4 regions of the Streptomyces sp. NPDC091272 genome follow, and region 3 is predicted to be linked to each of the others. Evidence: riboswitches for the same ligand, from Rfam matches in the RefSeq annotation. Region 3 holds a riboswitch; each other region holds the start of a gene.
The links. Region 3 has a riboswitch for thiamine pyrophosphate ahead of thiM (hydroxyethylthiazole kinase). Riboswitches for the same ligand answer to the same signal wherever they lie in the genome.
Positions count from the first base shown of each region.

Region 1 (4,205 bases), on a different contig from region 3:
CGAGTCGGTTCAGGCAGAGGTCATGATGAGCTTCCTCGTCTCGGAGGAGCTCTCCTTTCGTATTCCGGTCGAGCTCATGTACCAGGCGAAGGATCCCTACGCGATCAAGCTGACCTTCCACCTGCCCGGTGATGCGCCTGTGACCTGGGCTTTTGGCCGCGAGCTGCTGGTTGACGGAATCAACGAATCCTGCGGCGAGGGAGATGTGCACATCTCCCCGACCGACCCCGACGAACTTGCCGATGTGCACATCAGGCTCCAGGTGGGCGCCGACCGCGCGCTTTTCAGAGCGAGCGCGGCGCCGCTGGTGGCGTTTCTCGACCGCACGGACAAGCTTGTGCCGCTCGGCCAGGAGCACACGCAGAGTGACTATGCCGGATGCCTGGAGGACGAGTTGGGCCGGATTCTGGCGGAGGAGAACGCGGGCTGAGGCCCGGCGGGTTTACCGCCCGCAGGACCGCTCGCAGGACCGCTCGCAGGACCGTTCGCTGGTCCCGGCCGTGGGTTGCGCCCGCAGGACCCGCCCGGATCGAAACGCCAGAGGCGGCCGGAGTCACCCGGCCGCCTCTTCTGTCATGTGCCCCTGGCGTGCGCGCACCCCCGGCGTACCGGCCGTGTCGGCGGTGTCGGCCGCGCCGGCCGGTGACAGCGGTCTCGGTCGCGCCGGTCGCGTCAGCCCTTGCGGCGCCGGCCGCGTCCGGTGCGTACCGGCATCGAGGGCGAGGCGGTGCCCGAGCGGTCGGCGGAGACGACCAGCGCGGCGAGCGCGGTGGTCACGGGGACCGAGGCGACCAGCCCGATCGAGCCGACGAGGGTGCGCACGATCTCCTGGGCGACGAGCTCGCTGTTGGCGACCGTCCCCACACTGCTCTGGGCGATCGAGAACAGCAGCAGCAGGGGCAGGGCGGCGCCCGCGTAGGCGAGGACGAGGGTGTTGACGACCGAGGCGATGTGGTCGCGGCCGATGCGGATGCCCGCCCGGTACAGGGCGCGCGGGCCCATCGTCGGATCCGCCTGGTGGAGTTCCCAGACGGCGGAGGTCTGGGTGACCGTCACGTCGTCGAGGACACCGAGGGAGCCGATGATGACGCCCGCGAGAAGCAGGCCGCTCATGTCGATGGAGGGGTACAGGGTGTGGATCAGGCCGGTGCTGTCGTCGATGTTTCCCGACAGGAAGGCCCAGCCGATGAAGAGGGAGCCCAACAGTCCGATCAGCAGCAGCGAGACGAGGGTGCCGAGGACGGCGACGGAGGTACGGGCGTTCAGCCCGTGGCAGGCGTAGAGCGCGATCAGCATGATGGCGCTGGCACCGACCACCGCCACGACCAGCGGGTTCGAGCCCTGGAGGATGGCGGGCAGGATGAACAGGGTCAGGATCGTGAACGACGCGACGAGCGCGACCAGCGCCATCACGCCCTTCATCCGGCCGACGATCACCACCGCGACGGCGAAGATGCCTGCGAGCACGGTGAGCGGAAGCTTCCGGTCCACGTCGGTGACGGAGTACTGCAGTTCACGCGGCGCGTCCGGGGCGTACGCGACGACGACGCCCTGGCCCTGTTCCAACTGCCGGGGGGCGCCGGGCTGGACGATCTCGGTGAAGGTGCGGCCCTTGTCCGCGCCGCTGGTCACCTCGACCGTCGCCTTCTTGCAGTCGCCCTTGGCGCCGTCGCCGCCCGGTGGTGACAACGGGTCCGCCTGGCCCTGCGGTTGCTGCGGCTGTTCGGCGACGTTCGCGGCCTTGCAGTCGATGGCCTCGACCTGGACGACGCGGCCCTGCTCGGTCTGCCGGTCGAAGCCCACGCCGGTGCGCTCGTGGGTGGGTGCGCCACCGGGCCACAGGATCGCGAGGCCGACGAGGACGGCGGTGGCGAAGGGGATCAGTACCGCCGCGATGACCTTGCGCAGGTGTTTGGAGACGGGGGCCGCGGGCCCGTGGCTGTGGCTGTGGCCGTGCGAGGAGGCCGGCGGCGAAGGGGACGGCGGGGGCGGCTGTGTGGACGGCGGACCGGACGGCGGCTGTGGTGGGGTCACCCGGCGATCATCGCAAGAACGAGGGGGGCCCTCTGTTCAGCGCGCCCGGAATGGCGCTAGCGTGGGGGCACCTTTGCACACGCGGGAGCTCGGAGCACCGGGCTGAGAGGGCGCTGACCTCCGTACACGTACGGAAACGGCTGCGTCGACCGCTGAACCTGTTACCGGGTAATGCCGGCGTAGGGAGTAGGTCTCATGACCACGATGGATGCACGCACGCCTGCCTCCGGCCAGGAAGGGCGCAAGCCCGGCTGGCACAAGGGGTACGTCGACGGATCACGTCCGGACCTGCGGGTGCCGGTCCGTCAGGTGCACCTGACCAACGGGAAGGACGTGACGCTGTACGACACGTCCGGCCCGTACACCGACCCGACCGTCGAGACGGACGTACGCCGCGGCCTGGCCCCGCTGCGCGAGAACTGGATCGTCGGACGCGGGGACACCGAGGAGTACGCGGGGCGCCCGGTGCGTCCCGAGGACGACGGCATCAAGCACACCTCGCCACGCGGGGGCCTCAGGAACCTCGACGCGGTCTTCCCCGGCCGTCCGCGCCAGCCCCGCCGGGGCCGGAACGGGCAGGCGGTGACCCAGCTCGCCTACGCACGGCGCGGCGAGGTCACCCCGGAGATGGAGTACGTGGCCATCCGGGAGAACGTCTCGCCCGATGTCGTACGGGAGGAAATCGCCGCCGGACGCGCGGTGTTGCCCGCGAACGTGAACCACCCGGAGATCGAGCCGATGATCATCGGCAAGCGGTTCCTGGTGAAGGTCAACGCCAACATCGGCAACTCGGCCGTCACCTCCTCCATCGAGGAGGAGGTGGACAAGATGACCTGGGCCACCAAATGGGGCGCGGACACGGTCATGGACCTGTCCACCGGCCGCAACATCCACACCACCCGCGAGTGGATCCTGCGCAACGCGCCCGTCCCGATCGGCACCGTGCCGCTCTACCAGGCGCTGGAGAAGGTCGACGGCCGCGCCGAGGCCCTGACCTGGGAGGTCTACAAGGACACGGTCATCGAGCAGGCCGAACAAGGCGTGGACTACATGACCGTCCACGCGGGGGTGCGCCTCGCGCACGTACCGCTGACGGCGCGCCGCAAGACCGGCATCGTCTCGCGCGGTGGATCGATCATGGCCGCCTGGTGCCTGGCGCACCACCAGGAGTCCTTCCTCTACGAGCACTTCGAGGAGCTCTGCGAGATCCTCGCGGCGTACGACGTGACGTACTCGCTGGGCGACGGCCTGCGGCCGGGCTCCATCGCGGACGCCAACGACGAGGCTCAGTTCGCCGAGTTGCGGACGCTCGGGGAACTCAACACGATCGCCAAGCGTTTCCACGTACAGACCATGATCGAGGGCCCGGGACACGTCCCGATGCACAAGATCAAGGAGAACATCGACCTTCAGCAGGAGATCTGCGAGGAGGCGCCGTTCTACACGCTCGGCCCGCTGACGACCGATGTGGCCCCCGCCTACGACCACATCACCTCCGGCATCGGCGCCGCGATGATCGCCTGGTGGGGCACCGCGATGCTCTGCTACGTGACCCCCAAGGAGCACCTGGGGCTGCCCGACCGGGACGACGTGAAGACCGGAGTCATCACGTACAAGATCGCTGCGCACGCGGCGGACCTCGCCAAGGGCCACCCGGGTGCGCAGGAGTGGGACGACGCGCTGAGCGACGCGCGGTTCGAGTTCCGGTGGGAGGACCAGTTCAACCTGGCCCTCGACCCGGACACGGCACGGGAGTTCCACGACGAGACGCTCCCAGCCGAACCGGCGAAGACGGCGCACTTCTGCTCGATGTGCGGGCCGAAATTCTGCTCGATGAAGATTAGTAGAAGCATCACAGAACAGTTTGCCCCTGACCTGCTCTCTTCTGCCTCGGATGAGGAGATCGAGGCCGGGATGCTTGCGAAGTCCAAGGAGTTCGCAGCAAGCGGCAACCGCGTGTACCTGCCCCTGGCTGACTGATCGGTTGATTGGGGTGGAGGCTCCCGGCGAGTCTCCACCCACAGTCTGGTGCTACACAACCGCCCTGTGACCCGCGCCAGTTGTCATAGGGCGGTGTCACAATGTTCCGTATGGGTGAAGAATCGCGCTCTTCGGCCGACACAGTGGTGGCCCCGAACGGTCTGTCCGAACACGAACTCAATCTGGGCGAA
Region 1 is NZ_JBIVVC010000003.1:576,351-580,555, forward strand. It holds gene ACIQM4_RS11910 (SsgA family sporulation/cell division regulator) at 1-430, shown strand, start outside; gene ACIQM4_RS11915 (YibE/F family protein) at 673-2,034, opposite strand; TPP riboswitch at 2,106-2,237, shown strand; gene thiC (phosphomethylpyrimidine synthase ThiC) at 2,230-4,014, shown strand; gene ACIQM4_RS11925 (hypothetical protein) at 4,125-4,205, shown strand, end outside.
Region 1: linked by a shared signal. The riboswitch ahead of thiC (phosphomethylpyrimidine synthase ThiC) and the one ahead of thiM (hydroxyethylthiazole kinase) in region 3 are both predicted to bind thiamine pyrophosphate.

Region 2 (4,205 bases), on a different contig from region 3:
GGCCCCACTCCCGCTGACGCCCCGGCCCGCGCCCCCGGCCCCGCTCCCTCCGACGCAGCGCCCCCCCGCAGCCCCCGCCCCCCTCAGAACGCCGGCCGCTCCGGGTCCAGCCTGGCCCGCCCCTCCTCCGGGGACGACGCCCGCGCGAAGTACCGGCGCGGAATCCGCCCCGCCCGGTACGCGAGCCGCCCCGCCTCCACCCCGTGGCGCATCGCCTCCGCCATCAGCACCGGCTCCTGCGCCCGGGTCACCGCCGAGGCGAGCATCACACCCGCGCACCCCAGCTCCATCGCCAGCACCGCGTCCGACGCGGTCCCCGCCCCCGCGTCCAGGATCACCGGCACCCCGGCCCGCTCCACGATCAGCTCGAAGTTGTGCGGGTTGCGGATGCCGAGCCCGGAGCCGATCGGCGAGCCCAGCGGCATCACCGCCGCGCAGCCCACGTCCTCCAGCTTCCGCGCGAGCACCGGGTCGTCGTTCGTGTACGGGAGCACGGTGAAGCCGTCGTCGACCAGCAGCTCCGCCGCGTCCAGCAGCTCGACCGGATCGGGCAGCAGGGTCCGCTCGTCCGCGATGACCTCCAGCTTCACCCAGTCCGTGCCCAGCGCCTCCCGTGCGAGCCGCGCCGTGAGCACGGCCTCGCCCGCCGTGTAGCAGCCCGCCGTGTTGGGCAGCACCCGGATGCCCAGCCGCTCCAGCAGGGACAGCACGGAGCCCTGCACCGACGGGTCCAGCCTGCGCATCGCGACCGTCGTCAGCTCGGTGCCCGAGGCGACGAGCGAGCGCTCCAGCACGTCCAGGCTCGGCGCGCCGCCCGTCCCCATGATCAGCCGGGACGAGAAGCCGGCGCCGCCCAGTTCGAAGAGATCGTCCGCCATGTCCTTCAGCCTCCCTGGACCGCGGTCAGTACTTCCACGCGGTCGCCGTCACCGAGGGCGGTGGCCGCCCACCGGCCCCGCGGTACCACTGTCTCGTTGAGTGCGGCGGCCACGCCCGCGTGGGCGCGCGTGAGCGTCGCGACGAGGTCGCCGAGGGTCGTGCCGACGGAGACCTGGTGCCCCTCGCCGTTCATGGTCACGTGCACCGAGGTACTCATGCGGACAGCTCCTGTCGTTCCTGTCGTACGGGCGGGGGTACGGGCGCGAAGCGCCGCGGGGTGAACGGCCTCGCCGGGCCCGGGAGCTCGCCGGTGGTCAGCACGTCCGCCATGACGTCCCCGGTGACGGGCGTCAGCAGCACCCCGTTGCGGTGGTGCCCGGTGGCGAGCAGCAGGCCCGGCAGGGCGGTCGGCCCGAGCAGCGGGGCGTTGTCGGGGGAGCAGGGACGCAGCCCCGCCCTGGTCTCGGTGAGCGGCAGCTCGGTGATGCCCGGGACCAGCTCGTGGGCGTCGCGCAGCAGCTCGTAGACGCCGCCCGCGGTGACGGTGGTGTCCCAGCCCAGTTCCTCGGAGGTCGCGCCGAGTACCAGCTCACCGTTCTCACGCGGCACCAGATAGACCTCGCCGCCGCGCACCACGGCGCGCACCGTACGGCTCAGGAACGGCGCGTACGAGGGCGGCACCGTCAGCCGCAGCACCTGCCCCTTGACCGGGCGCACCGGTGGCAGCACCTCTGGCGGTACCCCGGCGAGCCGGCCGCTGAGCGACCCGGCCGCCAGCACCACCTGGTCGGCGACCAGCTCGCTCCCGTCGGCCAGCAGGGCGCCCGCCGCCCGGTCCCGTACGACGGACAGCCTCTCCGCTGCCGCACGGTGCACCACCACACCGGCGCGACCGCAGGCCGTCACGAGGGCCGCTGCCAGGCGTCTGGGGTCGACCTGGTGGTCGCCGTCCACCCGCAGCCCGCCGCGCACGCCGGGGGCGAGCATCGGCTCCAGGCGGCGGCACTCTCGTCCGGTCAGCCACTCCGACTCCAGCCCGGACTGCCGTTGCAGGGTGTGCAGTTCACGCAGGTGGGCCCGGTCGTCGGCGTCCAGGGCGACGGCGAGCGTGCCGCACGCGCGGTAGCCGGTGTCCTGCCCGGACACCTCCTGGAGCTCGGCCACGAAGTCCGGAAAGCGGCGCGCGGAGGCGAGGTTGAGAGCGAGCAGGGTCTGCTCGCCGTGGTGGAGCTCGGTGACGGCGGCGAGCATTCCGGCCGCCACCCCGGCCGCGCCGCGACCCGGTTCCGGGTCGGCGAGCGCGGTGCGCAGACCGCGCTGCGCGGCCCGCCAGGCGGTGACCAGACCGATGATCCCGCCCCCGATCACCAGGACGTCGTACGGCCGTTGTCCCGAGGGTTCAGAAGACTGCATGGGCGTCCAGCCCCTCCCTTCGCCGGCATGATCCGGATCAGGTTCGTACGGTCGGAGGCCGGTGGCGCCTCCCTCTCAGCCCGGTCCGCCGGGCTCCCGTGAGTGCTTGTACGGTGACCAGACTAATCCTTGGGTTCCACGTACTGTGAGGGAGCGCCCCCGTGCCCCGTTCGCTCGACGGACTTCTCCTCGCGCCGGTCGCCGACCAGGCCCCGGGGCAGGTCGGCACCGCCACCCGCTTTGCCTACCACGAGCAGGACGGCGTGATCTGGGCCGATTACGCGGGCGGTGACGTGGTGCGCGGGCATCTGGTCGGCACGCGCGCGGGGGACCGGCTCGACTTCAGGTACGTACAGCTGAAGCGGGACGGAACGACATCGTCCGGACACTGTCTGTCCGAGGTCACGCTCCTCGTGGACGGCCGCGTTCGGCTCCGGGAGAGCTGGGCATGGGACTCCCAGGACGGCAGTGGCACGAGCGTGGTCGAGGAGCTCGCGTCCTGACGGACCCGGACCCGTGCGAGGAGCCCTTCCTGACGGGGCGTCAGATACGTAAGGTGATCGGGTGAGCGAGCAGAAACGAATCGTCGTCGTCGGCGCGGGCATGGCCGGTGTGCAGACCGCGGTGGCCCTGCGGGAGCAGGGTTTCGAGGGCCGGATCACCTTGATCGGCGCCGAGCACCACCCGCCGTACGACCGGCCGCCGCTGTCCAAGGCGGTCCTGCTCGGCAAGACCGGGACGACGGCCTTCGAGGTCGACTTCGACGCGCTCGGGGTCGAGCTCCGGCTGGGGCTCCAGGTCACCGGGGTACGCCCGGCGGACCACGAGATCGACACCCCGGCCGGCCCTCTCGCGTACGACTCGCTGGTCCTGGCCACCGGGGCGGACCCGGTCACCCTGCCCGGCACCGTCGGTGTGCCGGGCGTCCATCTGCTGCGCACGCTCGACGACGCACTGCGGCTGCGCCCGGTGCTGGAGGCGCAGCAGGACGTGGTGGTGGTCGGCGCGGGCTGGATCGGTGCCGAGTTCACCACCGCCGCCAGGGAGGCCGGCTGCACGGTCACCGTGGTGGAGGCCGCCGACCGGCCGCTCGCCGGGACGATGCCCGCCGAGATCGCCGCCCCGATGTCCGCCTGGTACGCCGAAGGGGGAGCCGAGCTCCTCACCCACGCGCGCGTGGCGGCGGTCGAGCCGGGCGCGGTGCTCCTCGCCGACGGCCGCCGCATCCCGGCCGGCGCCGTCCTCGTCGGCGTCGGCGCCAGACCCGCGACGGCCTGGCTGGCGGGCTCCGGGATCGAGCTCGGCCCGGACGGCTCCGTCACGGCGGACGCGCACCTGCGCACCTCGGCCCCCGACGTGCACGCGGTGGGCGACTGCGCCTCCTTCCCCTCCGGGCGGTACGGCGCCCGGCTGCTCGTGCACCACTGGGACAACGCGCTGCAGGGCCCGCGCACCGTCGCCGCGAACATCCTGGGCGGCGCCACGCTGCCCTACGACCCCGTGCCGTACTTCTGGTCCGAGCAGTTCGGCCGCTTCGTGCAGTACGTCGGCCATCACGCGGACGCCGACGAGATGATCTGGCGCGGCGACCCCGGCGGCCTCTCCTGGTCGGTGTGCTGGCTGCGCGGCGGCGCCCTGGTGGCCCTGCTCGCGGTGGGCCGCCCGCGCGACCTGGCGCAGGGGCGCAAGCTGGTGGAGGCGGGGGCGGCGCTCGACCCGGAGCTGGCCGCCGATCCCTCCGTACCGCTGAAATCGGCCGTGCGGAAGCTGTAGGGGCCCCAGCGGGGCAGGGCGGATCCCCCGCCCGGACGGGCCCGGGTACCGGCTGTCGGTCCCAGGTGGCAGGCTTGTCCTGTGACCGAGATTGACGCAAAGATCGATTCCCTCGTCCCCGCCTGGCTCTACCTCCCCGA
Region 2 is NZ_JBIVVC010000007.1:360,568-364,772, reverse strand. It holds gene ACIQM4_RS21820 (thiazole synthase) at 84-878, opposite strand; gene thiS (sulfur carrier protein ThiS) at 884-1,096, opposite strand; gene thiO (glycine oxidase ThiO) at 1,093-2,292, opposite strand; TPP riboswitch at 2,290-2,402, opposite strand; gene ACIQM4_RS21805 (hypothetical protein) at 2,454-2,795, shown strand; gene ACIQM4_RS21800 (NAD(P)/FAD-dependent oxidoreductase) at 2,857-4,065, shown strand; gene ACIQM4_RS21795 (Rv2175c family DNA-binding protein) at 4,147-4,205, shown strand, end outside.
Region 2: linked by a shared signal. The riboswitch ahead of thiO (glycine oxidase ThiO) and the one ahead of thiM (hydroxyethylthiazole kinase) in region 3 are both predicted to bind thiamine pyrophosphate.

Region 3 (4,205 bases):
AGGAGGCGGTGGCCGCTCGTCGAGACCATGACGGGATCGAGGACGACGTACCGGGGCCGGTGCCGCTCCAGGGCGTCCGCGACGGCCGCGGCGATGGCGGCGTCGGCGAGCATTCCGATCTTGACCGCGTCCACCTGGACGTCGGCGAACAGAGTGTCGATCTGCTCGGTGACGAACGCCGGGGGGACGGCATGGATGCCGGTGACGCCCCGGGTGTTCTGGGCGGTCAGGGCCGTCACCACTGCTGTCCCGTACGCGCCGTTGGCGGAGAACGCCTTCAGGTCGGCCTGGATCCCGGCGCCGCCGGAGGGGTCGCTCGCGGCGATGGTGAGGGCGATGGGCGGGGTGGTCACGAGGGTTCCTCCTGTCGCAGGGCGTGGACGAGTGAACGTGCCGCGGCCTCGGGGTCCGGCCGGCCGCAGACCGCGCTGACGACGGCGATCCCGGCTGCGCCGCCTGCCATGACCGAGGCGGCCTCGGCCACGCCGATCCCCCCGATGGCCACACAGGGCAGCGGGCTGTCCCGGACGATCCGGGCCAGGCCGGCCGGCCCGAGCGGTGCGTCCGCGTCGGGCTTGGTGGACTGCGGGAACACCGGACCGACGCCGAGGTGGTCGACGGCGTCCGGCACGTGGGCCAGCTGCTCGGGCCGGCTGACGGACAGACCCACGTACGCGTGTGGACCGAGCAGGCGCCGAGCGGTCTCGGGGGAGACGTCCCGCTGCCCGAGGTGGACGCCGTCCGCGCCGAGCCAGGCCGCCACGTCCAGCCGGTCGTTGATGATCAGGGGGACGCCGGTGCCGTCGAGTTCGGCCTGGATCGCCCGCCCGAGCGAGAACAGCGCGCGGGCGTCCGCGTCCGGGTCGCGCAGCTGGACGGCGGTGACGCCGCCCCTGACGGCGGCTGCCACGGTGCCGGCGACGCCACGGCTGCCGCAGAGACGGGTGTCGGTGACGAGGTACAGGGAGAGGTCGAGAGGAGGTCGCGGGGATTGCAGGGGTCGCAAAGGTCGCATGGGCAGGTCCTTGGAGGCCTCCGGCCGGCTGAGGGCACGGGAAGCGCATCGGGATGTACGGGCAGGAAGTACGGGCAGGGGAGGGCCCTAGCGCGCAGGAGCGGTTTCGGCGGGTGGCCTCCGGGCCGGCCGCCAGCACGGGAACCCCGCGGTACGCGCGCGCTCAGCGCAGGTTGACAGCCTCGACGAGCCGGTCCTGGCCGAGCGCGTACAGAGCGTCGATCAGGGCGACGGCGAACGTGCCCGGCCCCGCGGAGCGGCTCGCGGCGTCCTCGGCGGCCACGGTGAGCAGCGCGGTCGCGGCAGTCGCGGCCAGCAACGCGTCGTCCGTGACGGCGGTGCAGGCGGCAACCAACGCGCCGAGTGCGCAGCCCGTCCCCGTCACCAGCGGCAGCAGCGGGTGCCCGTTGGCCAGGCGCACCACGCGTGTCCCGTCGGTGAGGACGTCCTGCGGGCCGCTCACCGCCACCGTGCAGCCGTACCGTCCGGCAAGTGCGGTGGCCGCGGCCAGCGCCGCCTTGGGGGCGTCCGCGCTGTCCACGCCGCGTCCTCCCGGGCCGCCGTCCAGCGCCAGGATCTCGGAGGGATTGCCGCGGACGACCGCGGGGGGCGCGATGTCCAGCAGTTCGTGGGCGAGCCCGGTGCGCCAGGGCAGCGGACCGACCGCCACCGGGTCGAGCACCCACGGCCGCCCGGCCCCGGCCGCTGCTGCGACCGCGACGCGCATCGCCTCCGCCGTCACGGACGTCACCGTCCCCAGGTTGACCAGGACGCTCCCGGCCACCCGCGCCATGGCGCCGGCCTCCTCCGCGCTGTGCACCATCGCGGGGGCGGCGCCCACCGCGAGCAGCACGTTCGCGGTGAACTGCGACACCACGACATTGGTCAGACAGTGCACGAGGGGCCCGGAGCCCCGCAGCGAAGCGACCACGCCCGCCACGTCCTCGCGGGAAACGGCAGAGCCGTACCGGCCGGGTATGGAGGCAGTATCCATCGTCAGCACCCTTCCTACGCCGGCATTACCCGGTCCAGGTTCATGCGGTCGGCGGAAAGGGGAGCCAACAGCTCCCGTCCGCCCTCTCAGCCCGGCTGCTCCCGAGCTCCCGCGGTGGTCGCTACGCAATGTACCCCCTTAGGGAACGGCAGTTCGCACTCGGGCCCCGGCGGTCCGTCCCGCGGGCGCAGGTGGCTCAGACGTCGGCCACGCACCGGAAGCCGATGTTGCCGCTGCTGCTCTCCTCGGTGTTCGAGGTGCGGGCGGCCACCCGGTAGCGGTTGCAGTACGAGGCGTGGCACAGGTACGAGCCGCCGCGCATGGCCCGTCCGGCCCGGCCGGAGCCGAAGGGGTCGGCGGTCCACTCCCACACGTTGCCGACCGTGTTGTACAGCCCGAAACCGTTCGGACCGTACGCGTCGACGGGGACCGTTCCCACCTGCCCGTCCTCCTTCTCCGTGACCAGCGGGAACTCGCCGCGCCAGATGTTGCACCGCCAGGCGCCCTCGTGGTCGAGGTCGTCACCCCACGGGTAGCGGGCACCCGGCAGGCCGCCGCGGGCCGCGTACTCCCACTCCGGTTCGGCCGGCAGCCGCTTGCCCGCCCACACGGCGTACGCGCGGGCGTCGTCCCAGGAGACGTGCACCACCGGATGGTTGTCCTCGTACACGGATCCGGGCCCGTACGGTTCGCGCCAGGACGCGCCGCGGACCCCTCGCCACCAGGGGGTCGCGGCCGGGGCGGGGGAGGCGTGCACGACGGCGGGATCGAGGAGACCGGCGAAGACGTACGACCAGCCGGTGCGCTCCGCGGTGGTCCGGTGTTCCGTGGTATCGGCGAATAGCCGGAACGCGGCGTTGGTGACCGCGGTCGTGTCCACCCGCAGTGCGGACAACTCCACTTTCCTGACCGGTCCTTCGGCGTCCTGCGGATTGGCGTACCGGTCCTCGTTGCCCATCAGGAAGGCGCCGCCCGGGAGTTCGGCCATGCCCGCGTACCGGTCCGGGTCCGGGAGCGGGGTCGGGTCCAACTCCGTTGTGTACGCGGCTGGTCGGCCGGCCACCGGCCGCGCGGGAGCGCAGCACGGTGCGGGTTGGTCCGGCATGAAGTCCTCTTGGTGGAAGGGTGGGTGGCAGGGCCGGTGGGCGGGGCGGTGGACGGGGCGGTGGTCAGCGTGAACGCCGTGCACCAGTGTGCGGGTACGTCCGAGCCGCCAGGTGCGCCGTCACAAGCTTTTTATGTTGTGTACATGGTTATCCCGGCCCGTACTGCGCATGATCGGCGCACCTGGCCGCCGAGCGGAGCCGTCCGCGCCCCAAGGAGTCCCCATGTCCAGTCGTCGACACTTCCTCGCCGGGTCCGCAGCGGCCCTGGGCCTCGCCGCCGTGCCCGCCGCGCCCGCATCGGCGCGGTCCGCCGACTCCCGTGCGGGCGGCGGCCGGGCGGCCGTCCGCGCACCCAATCTCGTAGTGATCCTGGCCGACGACCTCGGCTACGGTGACCTCGGTGCGTACGGCCAGAAACTCATCACCACTCCCCGGATCGACCAACTCGCCTCCGAGGGGCTTCGGTTCAGCGACGCGTACTCCCTGGCGGCGGTCTGCGCGCCGTCCCGCTGCTCCCTGCTCACCGGACTGCACACCGGGCACGCCGCCGTGCGGGCCAATCCGGACGGGCCGCAGGGGCCGCTGCGTGACGGGGACACGACGTTCGCCGAGGTGCTGCGCAGCCGCGGCTACCGCACCGCGGTCATCGGCAAGTGGGGCTTCGGCCCCGAGCAGGGCGATCAGGCCAGTCATCCCAACGCGCGCGGCTTCGAGGAGTTCTACGGCTACATCGACCACGGCCACGCCCACCAGTACTACCCGCAGTACCTGTGGCACAACGGTGTCAAGGAGCCGATCCCCGCGAACGAGGGCAACGCCAAGGGCGCGTACGCCCCCGACCTCATCGAGCGGCACGCGCTGGAGTGGATCGACGCCCGTGCCGACGAGCCGTTCCTGCTGTTCCTCACGCCCAACGTCCCCCACTCCCCGAGCGACATCCCGGACAGCGGCGCGTACGCCTCCCGCCCGTGGACCCAGCAGAACAAGGGGCACGCGGCGCAGATCAGTTACTTCGACGCGACCGTCGGCAAGGTCGTCGACAGGCTCAGGGCCCGGGGCATCGCCGACGACACCATTCTGTTCGTCACGA
Region 3 is NZ_JBIVVC010000016.1:158,406-162,610, forward strand. It holds gene thiD (bifunctional hydroxymethylpyrimidine kinase/phosphomethylpyrimidine kinase) at 1-353, opposite strand, end outside; gene thiE (thiamine phosphate synthase) at 350-1,015, opposite strand; gene thiM (hydroxyethylthiazole kinase) at 1,179-2,009, opposite strand; TPP riboswitch at 2,003-2,132, opposite strand; gene ACIQM4_RS32260 (formylglycine-generating enzyme family protein) at 2,206-3,114, opposite strand; gene ACIQM4_RS32265 (sulfatase-like hydrolase/transferase) at 3,338-4,205, shown strand, end outside.

Region 4 (4,205 bases), on a different contig from region 3:
ACCGCGGGTGTCTTCGCCGCGTTCTACGTGCCGTTCCTGGCCACCTTCGTCGCGATGATGCTCACGGCGCACGACGGCCCGCAGCGGGTGCTCACCTTCCTGCTGCTGACGGTGGTCAGCGACACCGGCGCCTACGCGGTGGGCTGGCGTTTCGGCAAGCACAAGCTGGCGCCGCGCATCAGCCCCGGCAAGACCCGCGAGGGCCTGCTCGGCGCGATCGCCTTCGCGATGGCGGCGGGCGTGGTCTGCATGACGCTGCTGGTCGACGGCGGTACGTGGTGGCAGGGCGCGCTGCTCGGCCTCGCGGTCGCGGCCAGCGCCACCCTGGGCGACCTGGGCGAGTCCATGATCAAGAGGGACCTCGGGATCAAGGACATGGGCACACTGCTGCCGGGCCACGGCGGCATCATGGACCGCCTCGACTCCCTCCTCCCGACGGCTCCCGTGGTCTGGCTGCTGCTGGTGATCTTCGTGGGTTCGGCGTGACACCGCGCCTGTGACCTGCTGCGTTGTTGCGTAAGGGGCCCCCGTCCACAGGACGGCGGGCCTCTTGTCGTACATCTGCCACACTGGTATGACCATGCCTGTACCCGGAGAACTCACTTTCGTCGCGCCCCGCGGAGCCAAGAAGCCCCCGCGGCACCTCGCCGACCTCACGCCCGCCGAGCGCAAGGAGGTCGTCGCCGAGATCGGCGAGAAGCCGTTCCGCGCCAAGCAGCTGTCCCAGCACTACTTCGCGCGCTACGCGCACGACCCGGAGCAGTGGACCGACATTCCCGCCGGTTCGCGCGGCAAGCTCCGCGAGGCGCTGCTGCCGGAGCTGATGACGGTGGTCCGCCATCTGTCGACCGACCAGGAGACCACGCGTAAGACGCTGTGGAAGATGCACGACGGGACGCTCGTCGAGTCCGTGCTGATGCGCTACCCGGACCGGGTGACCATGTGCATCTCCTCGCAGGCCGGCTGTGGCATGAACTGCCCGTTCTGCGCGACCGGGCAGGCCGGTCTCGACCGGAACCTCTCCACCGCGGAGATCGTGCACCAGATCGTGGACGGGATGCGGGCACTGCGCGACGGGGACGTGCCCGGCGGCCCCGCGCGGCTGTCGAACATCGTCTTCATGGGGATGGGCGAGCCGCTCGCCAACTACAAGCGCGTCGTCGGCGCGATCCGCCGGCTGACCGACCCCGAGCCGGACGGCCTCGGGCTCTCCCAGCGCGGGATCACCGTCTCCACCGTGGGCCTGGTGCCCGCGATGCTGCGGTTCGCCGACGAGGGCTTCAAGTGCCGCCTCGCCGTGTCGCTGCACGCCCCCGACGACGAGCTGCGCGACACGCTGGTGCCGGTCAACACGCGCTGGAAGGTGCGTGAGGTGCTGGACGCCGCATGGGAGTACGCGGAGAAGTCGGGCCGTCGCATCTCCATCGAGTACGCGCTGATCAGGGACATCAACGACCAGGCATGGCGCGGTGACCTGCTGGGGCGGCTGCTCAAGAACAAGCGGGTGCACGTCAACCTGATCCCGCTGAACCCGACCCCCGGCTCCAAGTGGACCGCCTCGCGCCCCGAGGACGAGAAGGCGTTCGTGGCGGCCATCGCGGCGCACGGGGTACCGGTGACGGTGCGCGACACCCGCGGCCAGGAGATCGACGGCGCCTGCGGGCAGCTGGCGGCCTCCGAGCGCTGACCGCCGGGCGCCTGGTTGTACGCTGGGCCGCACATCTGCATATTCCGACAGGGGAGCGCCACAGCGCTGAGAGTGCAGTTCTCACTGCAGACCCTCTGAACCTCGCCCAGGTCATTCTGGGTAGGAAGTTCGGTCGTAACTCGAGCTGTTGCGCCCTGCCCACTTTTTCCGAGGTGGGCGGGGCCGCGTCTCTTCCTGGTCATTTCCAGGAGGACTTCACCAGTGAGCACCATCAAGAGGTCAGTGCGCACCACCAGGAGGTACGCGGCGGTCTCCGTGGCCGCCGTGCTCAGCGTCGGTGCGCTCGCCGCCTGCGGCGGGCCGTCCGACGGTGACAAGGAGGCCGGGGCCGGCGGTTCCAAGACCGTCACCCTGGTCAGCCACGACTCCTTCGACGTCTCGCCCGCCGTGCTCAAGGAGTTCACCCGGCAGTCCGGCTACACGGTCAAGGTGCTCAAGAGCGGTGACGCGGGAGCCGCCCTCAACCAGGAGATCCTGACCAAGGGCTCGCCCCGCGGTGACGTCTTCTTCGGCGTGGACAACACCCTTCTCTCGCGCGCGCTCGACAACGGCCTCTTCCAGCCGTACGAGGCCAAGGGCCTGAACGGCGTGCCCGCGGACCTCCAGCTCGACAAGGGCGAGCACCGGGTGACCCCGGTCGACACCGGCGACATCTGCGTCAACTACGACAAGAAGTACTTCGCCGAGAAGAAGCTGGCACCGCCGAAGTCGCTCGACGACCTGGTCAAGCCCGCCTACAAGAACCTGCTCGTCACCGAGAACGCCGCCACCTCCTCGCCGGGCCTCGGGTTCCTGCTCGCGACCGCGGGACGGTACGGCGACGCCGGCTGGCAGGGCTACTGGCAGAAGCTCAAGGACAACGGCGTCAAGGTCGTGGACGGCTGGGAGCAGGCGTACAACGAGGAGTTCTCGGGCTCCGCCGGCGGCAAGAAGGCGAAGGCCGACCGGCCGCTGGTCGTCTCGTACGCCTCCAGCCCGCCCGTCGAGGTGCTGTTCGCCGAACCGAGGCCCGCCGAGGCGCCGACCGGCGTCGCCACCGGCACCTGCTTCCGCCAGGTCGAGTTCGCCGGACTGCTCGACGGGGCGAAGAACGAGGCCGGCGGCAAGGCGCTCCTCGACTTCCTGCTCGGCAAGCAGTTCCAGCAGGACCTGCCGCTGAAGATGTTCGTCAACCCGGCGGTCAAGGACACCGAGCTGCCCGAGGTGTACGCGAAGTTCGGCGCCACCGTCGACAGGCCGCTGACCGTCGCGCCCAAGAAGATCGCCGACAACCGTGAGCAGTGGGTCAAGTCGTGGTCCTCGCTGGTGAACAAGTAGGCGGGCCCCGGCCGGGCGCCCGCGAAGGCGCCCGGCGGGGTTCCTGGCGCGGCGGTGCGGTGCGGCTCGGCCTGATGGCCGTACCGGTGGCGTTCTTCGCGCTGTTCTTCGCCTACCCGGTCGTCGCCATCGTGGCGCGCGGACTGCGGCCGAGCGGGACCTGGCAGCTCGGGCGGATCGGCGAGGTGCTGGGCGATCCGGACATCCTCGGCGTGCTCTGGTTCACCACCTGGCAGGCCGTCACGTCGACGGCGCTCACCCTGCTGCTCGCGCTGCCCGCGGCGTACGTCTTCGCCCGGTTCGAGTTTCCGGGCAAGCAGCTGCTGCGGGCCGTGGTCACCGTGCCGTTCGTGCTGCCGACCGTGGTCGTGGGTACCGCCTTCCTGGCGGTGCTGGGGCGCGGCGGGCTGCTCGACGAGACGTGGGGCGTACGGCTCGACAACACCGTGTGGGCGATCCTGCTCGCCCACGTCTTCTTCAACTACGCGGTGGTCGTCCGGACCGTGGGCGGGCTGTGGTCGCAGCTCGACCCGCGGCAGGAAGAGGCCGCGCGGGTACTCGGGGCGGGGCGCCTCACGGCCTGGCGGCGGGTGACCTTGCCGGCGCTCGCGCCGGCGGTGGCCGCCGCCGCGCTGATGGTCTTCCTGTTCACCTTCACGTCGTTCGGCGTCGTGCAGATCCTGGGCGGGCCCGCCCGTTCCACCCTGGAGGTGGAGGTCTACCGGCAGACCGCCCAGCTGCTCGACCTGCCGACCGCCGCAGTGCTGACGCTGGTGCAGTTCGCTGCGGTGGGCGCGATCCTCGCCGTGCACGCGTGGACGGTACGCCGGCGGGAGGGTGCGCTGAAGCTCGTCGACCCGGCGCGCACCTCGCGCAGGCCGCGCGGCACAGGTCAGTGGGCGCTGCTCGGCGGAGTGCTGGCGAGCGTACTTGTGCTGATCCTGCTTCCGCTGTCCGTGCTGGTCGAGCGGTCGCTGGACGGGCCGCAGGGGTACGGGTTCGGCTACTACCGGGCGCTGCGCTCGGTGGCCGACAGCGGCGGAACCTTCCTGGTACCGCCGCTGGAAGCGGTCTGGAACTCCTTGCAGTACGCCGTGGTGGCGACCGCGATCGCGCTGGTCGTGGGCGGACTGGCGGCTGCCGCGCTGACCCGGCGGGCGGGCCGGCTGGTGCGGGGTTT
Region 4 is NZ_JBIVVC010000009.1:176,082-180,286, forward strand. It holds gene ACIQM4_RS24605 (phosphatidate cytidylyltransferase) at 1-486, shown strand, start outside; gene rlmN (23S rRNA (adenine(2503)-C(2))-methyltransferase RlmN) at 581-1,687, shown strand; TPP riboswitch at 1,727-1,832, shown strand; gene ACIQM4_RS24615 (thiamine ABC transporter substrate binding subunit) at 1,910-3,025, shown strand; gene ACIQM4_RS24620 (ABC transporter permease) at 3,100-4,205, shown strand, end outside.
Region 4: linked by a shared signal. The riboswitch ahead of ACIQM4_RS24615 (thiamine ABC transporter substrate binding subunit) and the one ahead of thiM (hydroxyethylthiazole kinase) in region 3 are both predicted to bind thiamine pyrophosphate.